Linked DNA regions of Tardiphaga sp. 709. The protein of the gene in region 1 interacts with the protein of each later gene in a pairwise test. Links are inferred from orthologs where the notes say so. Each region holds a gene or a part of one and is shown in the gene's direction. Other genes may lie near its edges.

The links.
Region 2: the proteins of rlmB (region 1) and RSO67_RS00070 interact in binary tests that used the Escherichia coli proteins (3 or more experiments, as listed by UniProt). The link is inferred for Tardiphaga sp. 709 from one-to-one orthologs.

Annotation. Positions count from the first base shown.
Region 1 is NZ_CP135529.1:1,191,775-1,197,758, forward strand. Bases 1,390-4,345 are described here. They hold rlmB (23S rRNA (guanosine(2251)-2'-O)-methyltransferase RlmB), read left to right. Parts: upstream 1,390-2,412; coding sequence 2,413-3,279; downstream 3,280-4,345. Other genes in these bases: RSO67_RS06230 (hypothetical protein), read left to right, coding at 1,390-1,537; RSO67_RS06235 (hypothetical protein), read left to right, coding at 1,577-2,071; RSO67_RS06250 (hypothetical protein), read right to left, coding at 3,370-4,020; RSO67_RS06255 (hypothetical protein), read right to left, coding at 4,071-4,345. Also shown: more of RSO67_RS06230, read left to right, coding at 1,160-1,389; more of RSO67_RS06255, read right to left, coding at 4,346-4,496; RSO67_RS06260 (hypothetical protein), read left to right, coding at 4,781-5,044; RSO67_RS06265 (hypothetical protein), read left to right, coding at 5,138-5,341; RSO67_RS06270 (hypothetical protein), read right to left, coding at 5,351-5,572; RSO67_RS06275 (hypothetical protein), read left to right, coding at 5,725-5,868. UniProt on the Escherichia coli protein: Specifically methylates the ribose of guanosine 2251 in 23S rRNA.
Region 2 is NZ_CP135529.1:10,227-13,271, forward strand. Bases 1-2,821 are described here. They hold RSO67_RS00070 (NAD(P)H-hydrate dehydratase), read left to right. Parts: upstream 1-573; coding sequence 574-2,070; downstream 2,071-2,821. Other genes in these bases: RSO67_RS00065 (P-II family nitrogen regulator), read right to left, coding at 1-131; RSO67_RS00075 (multicopper oxidase family protein), read right to left, coding at 2,077-2,821. Outside these bases: more of RSO67_RS00075, read right to left, coding at 2,822-3,045. UniProt on the Escherichia coli protein: Bifunctional enzyme that catalyzes the epimerization of the S- and R-forms of NAD(P)HX and the dehydration of the S-form of NAD(P)HX at the expense of ADP, which is converted to AMP.

The DNA of each region.
Region 1 (5,984 bases):
TGCACCGCGGGTAAACTGTCACCTTCGCGGGGCGCGTTCTCCTCACTGGCAACCGCGTCTCTGATCATCCGGTTTACGGCAGGGCTCTTAACCCCAAATCGTTCTGCGATCAGCGACGAAAGAACCCCTGATCGATGTAGTTCAAGAACCTTTCGGCAGCGTGCTTGGTAGTCTGTCACGTCATGTTCCCAGTCTCTTGGAGACGCTATGGCCCGCCTCTCAGATGAGGGAATATTTTGCAAACTTGCCCGGGAAAGTCCTGTGCACTTTGTGCCAAAAACCAAATCAGGCCACTGCCAAAATCAAACAAGGCCACTGACGCCGGAAACAGGCTAGTACCCGATAATGGACCTTTGGATCGTCTGGTTGATGTTGTTTGTTGCGGGCCGGATACCGGGCAGCGCAATCGGTTATGCGCTCGTCAGATTGCTCGTGGGCGTTGGCTGGCTTGTTTTTCTGGCCGCATATCTGGCGGCACTGGGAAGCTACCTCCTGTCGTTAGCTATCGTCTCGACATCGCAAGCGACTACCATAGTGCACGGCCTCAACATCGGCTTGTTCGGGCCGCCAACTTTCGCGGCCACGCTCCTCCGTGTTTATTGGATTCGAAAGGGGGCATCCCCTCCCCACTCGTGAGCAACCACAGTTGGAGCTCACCATGACGTATTAGGCCGAAGTCGCGAAAGATTACCGCGCAACGCCTTCCAATGAACCAGTGAATACGCGTTTGCGACAAACTCCTGCCGTGTGGGCACGAATCTGCCAGGAATGAAGACCGGTGATCCTTATCCCCTACATCATAGGCCTGATGGCCGTGGCGTGGTTGATCGCGCTCTTTTTCGGCGAGCCGGTCAAATCGCAAATCGAGTCAGCCATGGTGGCAGTGTCGTCCGTCATGTGGCTGAGTGTAGCAGCGTATTTGGGCCGCCGATGGTGGAGGTTCCCCCTATTGTGCGTAACGCTGTGACGCTTCGTTACGTCGCCATGACGGGCTAGAGGGTTAACCCTCAATAAGGTCGCCTGCCTTTAAGCCTATGGGTCACCGTTGGACCACTGCCGCCCGGAAACAGACCCCGCAAAATTCAACCTCAACGGGCTCGACATTTGTTCTCTATATGTTCCAGTCGAAGACATGAGTGACAGACCCGCGAGCTGGCGTATGCCGACGCCAAAACAGATGGAAAAGCTGGCCTCCAAGCCGAGCCGCCCGCCCGAGCCTGCGACCCCCACGCCTAGTCCGACAGACGACCTGCCGGAGGCCTATTGGGATTCCATCATCAGAGATCCGCGTGGACAAATCCGCACCGGCGTCCCTATCCAGCAGCGGCGCCTATCTGAGATTCCGCGGCATGTACTGCGCGTCTCCTGCCGCCGCTGCGACCGCATCGTGGAAATTCGGACCGTGGATGCTGTGCGTATCTATGGCCAACATGCTGTCTGGAAAGACGTCGGCATGAAGCTCCTCGACAACGGCTGCCAGGAACGCACGGGACGTCTCGAGGAGGACGCCTGCTGGCCATCATTTGAGACGAACTAGCATTTTGATTTTCCATTTTGACTGCGCCTGGATGCCCATATGGCTCCGAAATATCACCCTACGCCCCTATCGGGAGGCGACCGAAAAGCTCTGAGCAAAGAGCTCCGAAAAGCGCGTGGGATGACTTCCATCCTGGCTACTCAGTCCGACGAGATGCGGTCCAAAGGTGACGCGCTGATCAAGCAAGCCGACCGACTTCTCTGCGAAAGCTGGAACGAACGGATGTGGGCGGATGGCGAACCGATTGACCCTTCTCCTACAGTCGATCAGGCCGTCAACGGCGGATTCCTCTGGCTGGAGATTGAATGCTCGCGGTGCAAGACGCCAAACAATATCGACCTCGCTGCGCTACGATGTCCGCCGACCACCTTCGTCCACGACCTTTCAAGCCGCTTGCGTTGCCAGAAATGCGCTAGGGCGGGGGAAGCGGTCGGACGCGACTTCAAGCCCGCCGCGCGACGAGAACAAACACTGAAAATGGAATTGCTTACAGGATTGCTTACAAGCTCGACCCCGTCAGGGGAAATTCGCTAGCGATTTGAAAATGGTGGGGGAAGAAGGACTCGAACCTTCGAAGTCATAAGACGGCTGATTTACAGTCAGCTCCCTTTGCCACTCGGGACACTCCCCCGCCTGACGCCATCGGACCAAGCCAACAAGACCTTGGCCCAACACGGCAGTCCCACCAAATCAGTGGCTGGACGGCCATGGATGACGTTAAAACGCGCGCCCGTAAACGGGCTCCCGGTTGGCGCGTTTATGACGGAAGCCATGGGGCAAAGTCAACCGATCCGGGCAGGAATATCCGCCCTCTCCGAACCTCTTTCCGGGGCCCCAAATTGCCATTATTCGGTCCGCGTGAGACAAGCCGTGCCATGAGCGATCGAGAGCGAAAACAGCGATTCCAGCGCGGCCCTGACAAGGGGCGCGACGACCACGGCGGCCAAAGCCGCGACAAAACCCGTGATCAGGGCCGGGATCATGGAAGGCGCCCACCCCGCCGGGGCCGGGAATCCGGCGGTGGCGATGGTCCGGCCATCCTTTATGGCTGGCATACCGTCACCATGGCGCTGGCCAATCCGCAGCGGGTCATCCGCAGGCTGATTCTGACCGAAAACGCCGCCCGGCGCCTCGGGGAGGAGAAAATCGACACCCGCGTGGCGCCGATCCTGGTCCGTCCGGACGAGATCGACCGCCGGCTGGGACCCGACGCCGTGCATCAGGGCCTGCTGGCCGAGGTCGAGCCGCTGGAATCGCCGGATCTCGACAGCCTGTCCCAGGACGGCATCGTGCTGGTGCTCGACCAGATCACCGATCCGCATAATGTCGGCGCCATCCTGCGCTCGGCCGCGGCCTTTGCGGTCAAGGCGATCATCACCACGGCCCGGCACAGCCCGGAAGCCACCGGTGTCCTCGCGAAATCCGCCTCGGGCGCACTGGAACTGGTGCCGATGATCACGGTGCCCAATCTGGCGCGGGCGCTGAATGAATTGAACGACCTCGGTTTCATGACCGTCGGTCTCGACAGCGAGGGAACCGAGAACATCAGCGCGATCCCGCTGCAACAGCCGCTGGCGCTGGTGCTCGGCGCCGAAGGCAGCGGATTGCGACGGCTGACGCGAGAGACCTGCAGCGTCGTCGCGCGGCTCGACATGCCCGGCGAGATCAAGAGCCTCAACGTGTCGAACGCCGCCGTGCTTGCGCTCTATGTCGGCGCCAGCAAGCTCGGCTTGATGGGCTAGATCCGCAGGCAACACAGCAGGCAACAAAAAAGCCCGCTCGCATCGCTGCGAGCGGGCTTTTTCTTTGCGTTCAGATCAGTGCCGATCAGATCAGTACGAGCGGCGATGCTGCTGCGGCTGATGATAACCACGCTGCGGCCCTGCGGCGCGCGGCGCATACATCACCTTCGGCGCGCCATAGCGATGCGCCTGATGATAACCGGTGCGCGACACGTAGCTGCGCTGCGTAGTGCCGTAACGCGTGCGCGGCTGCATGCTGTAGCCGTAACGATAGCTCGGGCGCGCACGATACTGGCTGCGCGACGGATAGCTGTAGATCGCCGGCGCGCGATATGCCGGACCATAGGAGTAGTTCACCGGATTGGCATAGGGGCCGCCGTAATAGCCACGGCGATAGCCGGAGCCGTAACCCTGGCCATAGCCGCGCCAGCCGATCGCGGTCTCCTGATAGGTCGGGACCGGCGCGAACATGCCCGGGCCGCTGAAGGTCGGGCCCTGGTTGGCGTAATAATACTGACGCGTCACCGGCGTCGGATCGGGCAGCCGCTCATAGGCGGCCACGCCGGCATAGCCGTAACCGGCGCTATAGCTCTGGCCGCAGGGGCTGACATAGGCCTGACCGCAAGGCGAGCAGCCGCCTGAGGTGAACAGGCCGCCTCCGCAAGCCATGGCAGGCGCGGCGCCGGCCGTGGCGGTGACAACGGCAAACGCCGCAACCCATTTCGAAATCACGTTACGCATGAATACTCTCTCCTGTCGGGTGTCTTTTTTTGGTGTTGGTGATTGATCGGTCAGCGCCGGAATTCCGGCGGTGCGACGATGACGTCAGGTGGATTGAACGGCACTTCATTTTGCCGCCCCATCGGTGCGGATTTCGCCGACCAGTGCTCGTGGAAGCTCTCGGCCGGCTGTGGCAATTTGCGATTGGCCGGCGGCTCGATCTCGAGACGCCCGTAGCCGGGCTTGTGACCGAGGCTTGGATAGTAGTGGCCGACATTCGGCACCGGATCGACGTAACGACCGCCATAAACGGTCGGCTGAATATGAATGCCGCGATCAAGGCCCCAGTCGCCTTCGATCACGCGATACGACGCGTCGACGCCGTTGATGATGATCGGCACGCCGGGACGACCGGGCACGACGATGTTGAAACCATCGGCGGCTGCGGCCGGAAGCGTGGTCGCGATCACGAAAAGCAGTGCTGAAAGGGTTCGCATGGCCATGTCCTGCATCTCGGCGGTACGATATTCGAACGCCTGGCAGGATGGGTTAAGGGCGCGGTCTAAACTGCCGGTAAGCCTAACGCGCAAGCATCAGGCGAAGTTCAAATGCGCGGGATCGCAGCGTGGATTCGTTAACACAACGGGCTCGCCTTGCGATCTGATCCCAGTAGAAAGGCGTCAAGCGCGCGCCGCGCGCATCTTGCGCATCGCCGTCGCAACGTGATCTGATCCCTTCAGCCGTCGCAGACATCTGCAATCGTCATGTCCGGAGAGCCCCGATGAAGTTTCTCAGTGCAGCCATCATCCTGTCGACGCTGGTCGCGACCCCTGCTTTCGCGCGGCACTGGAAACATCATCACAGCGCCGAGACCTTCGTCTTTGCCGCACCCGGCCAGCCCTACCGGATCCAGTTCGGGCACAATTACGGTCCGGGTCTGCAGCCGGGCACCTTCGCCTATTACGACGGTCCCCTCGCCGCCCGCTGCAAGCAATCGGCCGCGGCCTATCGCGGCCAGGACGGCCGGGCGTATCCCTGCTTCTGACCGAGGTTCCATGGGCCGGTTGACGGGTGGGCAGATTGGCCACTGCGATCGAACTATTCAACCTCCGCCGCGTTGCAGCGTCGGAGGTGGCACATGCCCTACGCGCTATTCGAAGACGACCAGAAGCTCAGCGAGGAATTCCCGACCGAGGAGGACGTCTGGCAACATGCCGACGAAGCCGGACTCGTTGATGTTGTGGACGGCAAGACGGTGCTGGAGGACGGCTACACTATTCAGCCGTGCAGCACCGAAGAGGACACGGGCAAGCCGATCGCGGTACCGCCAGCAGTGACCTAGGAACGACTCTCACAGGTTTTGGTTGGAAGACTGAGCGTCCTGAGCGCAGGATGGACGTTCCGAAAGTCCTGCCACCTCTCTAAGGGTGGTGGGGCTTTTGCTGTCGTAGCCATTGGTATGCAGTAGCCGCACAAACTCATCCATGGACGCGTTCAGTCGCCTGGCGCGCTCTTCAGATTCGGGCGTTGAGGTGCTGCCGAAAAGCCGGTTGATGGATTCGCGAAAAGTCATGCGATTCCCCTTACTCATTGAGAAGCGCGCTTAGGTCGCGCGAACGGCAAAATGGTTCAATTCGCCGCGGGGCTTATTCAACAGTTTAACACACACTCCGCTTGACGGCGAATCACATGAAGGATTCTCTATCCCCGTTCAGGGAGGCGGAGATGGAAGACCACTTCACTCACCAGTATTTCAGCCGGCAGTGCTTCGAGCGACATCACGCACGCGAGGTTTTGGAGCGCGCCCTCTGCGCAGGCGCCCTACTCTTCGGCCTGACGGCCTCGGTCGCAGCCTGTCTGTTTATTTGACGCCCGTTCGCCTTCGGCGAACCTCCCACAGCCAGCCGCCCAAAGGCGTCAGCAGGTCGCTTGGAGACGCATTGGCGCTGATACGACAACGGAGCCAGATTCTGCACTGTCTCCGT
Region 2 (3,045 bases), 1.2 Mb from region 1 along the record:
TCGGCGTGGCCCTTCTGACGGCCGAAGCCCTTGGCTTCCGTGACGGTAATGCCTTGCAACCCGACTTCCTGAAGAGCCTCTTTCACCTCGTCCAGCTTGAAGGGCTTGATGATGGCTTCGATCTTTTTCACTGAACGTCTCCCCGGCACTTCCAATCAGGCCGCAAGTTATTTGCCTCAAGTCGCTTTGACCATTGCGCGTTTTGCGCACACTGTTCGATACCCAATTTCGGGCGTTATTGCGCTGCCGCCACGCCGCACCGACGAAATCTCGCCCGATGCGGTAGACGGTCGGCCACCCCTGTCTCTTGAACAGGTGTCTTTCAACATTTGCCGGTGAGCGCGACGGACCCGAAGCTGGCTTCCCTAAAAGCAGGGTCCGTGCCAAGTTCGCTCCTCGGCTATTTTTGAAGCATTATCAGGTTATTACATCGCACCTGACGAGGTTCGCATCAAGAGTATTCGACTACTTTTGCCTACATAGTGATCAAAGTGATCGTTCGATGTGCAGTTTTACTCTGCTGCGTTCGCGTGTGACGCGAGTGCCTTCCAAAAAGGCGTAGTGAGAAGCGAGATGGATATTCTAACGACCGACGAGATGGCGCGCGCCGATCAACTCACGATTGCGGCGGGCACGCCAGGCTTCAAGCTCATGCGCGCTGCGGGACGGGCGGTCGCGGATGTGGCGGGCGAACTGGCCGAGGAGGGGGCGATCCTGGTCGTTGCCGGTCGTGGCAACAATGGCGGCGACGGCTTCGTCGCGGCGGCCGAGCTTGCGGCGCAGGGGCGTGACGTTTCGGTGATCCTGCTGTGCGACCGGGCGACGCTGAAGGGCGACGCGGCATTGGCTGCCAAGGGATGGAAGGGCGAGGTGCTGCCCTGCGATCCCTCGCTGATCGGGCAGCCGGCTTTGATCATCGACGCGCTATTCGGCGCCGGGCTCAATCGTCCGGTCAAGGGCGACCCGCTGATCATGATCGACGCCATCAATGCGGCCGGCGTGCCCGTACTGGCTGTCGATCTGCCGAGCGGGATCAACGGCGATTCAGGGGCCGTGATGGGCGGCGCTATCAGGGCGACCGAGACGGTGACGTTCTTCAGGCCCAAGCCGGGTCATCTGCTGGTGCCGGGCCGGGTGCATTGTGGCCGGCTGCGGGTGATCGACATCGGCATCGACGAGGATGTGCTGGCGGAAATCCGCCCGCAGACTTTCGAGAACAATCCGGACCTGTGGGCCGACGCCTTTCCGGTGCCGAAGATCAACAGCCACAAATTCTCACGCGGCCATGCCGTGGTTGTCTCCGGCGACATCGCTGCCACCGGCGCTGCCCGGTTGTCGGCCCGCGCTGCGCTGCGCGGCGGGGCGGGGCTGGTGACGGTGGCGTCGCCGCGCGATGCGCTGGCGGTCAATGCCGCCGCGCTGACTGCGGTGATGGTGCGGCCGGTGGATACGTCGGCGGAGTTCGCCGCGCTGATCGGCGGCAAGGTGTCAGCCTGCGTGATCGGGCCGGGCGCTGGCGTCGGTGAACGGACGCGCATGTTCGTGGAGGCCATCCTGGCCACGAAGCGACATGCGGTGCTCGATGCCGACGCGCTGACCAGCTTCGCCGATGCGCCCGAGCTACTGTTCGGTCTGATCAAGGCCAGCCCGGAATCCGGCGTCGTGTTGACACCTCACGATGGTGAATTTTTGCGCATCTTCAGTAAGCTAGATGGGGAACATCCAGCAGCATCTAAACTGGAGCGCGTTCGTCTGGCGGCGCAAGAGTCAGCTGCTATCGTACTGTTGAAGGGGCCGGATACGGTCGTGGCGTCGCCGGACGGCCGAGCCGCCATATCAGCCAATGCGCCGCCATGGCTGGCGACCGCCGGTTCCGGTGATGTGCTGGCCGGCATTATCGGCGCGCTGCTGGCGCAAGGCGTTCCTGCCTATGAGGCCGCCTGTATCGGCGTCTGGATGCATGGCGAGGCGGGCAGCGAAGCCGGCCCTGGGCTGATCGCCGAGGATCTGACCGAGGTGCTACCGGCGGTGTTCCGCCGGCTCTACGACCAGCTCGGTATCCAATACTGAAAAGGCCTAGTCGACGCTATACCAGCGGACCTGCCGCGGGGCGGCCCAGTCGACGACAAAGGCTTCCATCAGCCAGCGCCCGACATTGTTGGCGGCAAAGGCGATGCGCTGGGTCTGGCCGGCGTCCAGCGCCAGGGTGTCGAGCCAGAACGGCTTCCAGCCGTCATCGAGTCTGTCGAGCAGGCGGACATGATGGCCGTGAATCTGGAACACCATCGGGCTGGTGGCCCGGTTGGTCAGCGCAAGCACCACGGTGCGGCCGGGCTTGGTCCGGAATGCCGGTGGTGTGCTGGCGGACAGATCGACCGGCTTCACCCATTCGGGACTGACGGCGCTCAGGGCCATATCGACGCGCAGCGCGCCCTTGAGATCGAGCTGAGCGGGCAAACCGTTGGACGGCATCGGCGCGGCGGCCGGCAGGGGCGTGGCCCGTAGCGGCGGATCGTTGGACATTTTGATCTGGCCGATCGGCCGGGCTGTCTTGCCGTCATGGAGCAGGATCGCCGAGGTCGATCCCGCCGGCCTGACGGCGTCGAGGAACACGTCGACCCGGGTTCCGGGCGCCAGCACCACCTGATTGTTACGGGCAGCGAACGGCTCAGAGGGCTGGCCGTCGATGGCCATCACGCGCACCTCGTGATCGTCGAATTTCAGAGCGATCACATTGCGTTGGCAGCCATTGATGAGACGGAGTCTGAGCCGTTCGTTGACCCGGGCCGACAGCTCTAGCGTGGATTTCCGGTTGATCAGGAACAGCGCGGCAGCGTCTTTCGGATCACTGGCGGGGGCGAGCAGACTGCCGTCCGGCCTGAGGCGGAAGTCCTCGATCAGCAGCACCTCGTCGCGGTCCACCTCCACCGGATCGCTCTCCTGGACGACCAGGCTGCGGACCTGGGACGGCAGCGCCTGACCGTCGCCGAGCAGGCGCATGTCCAGATAGGACGTTCCGGCGCTGCGCATCTGCAGCTTGAACGC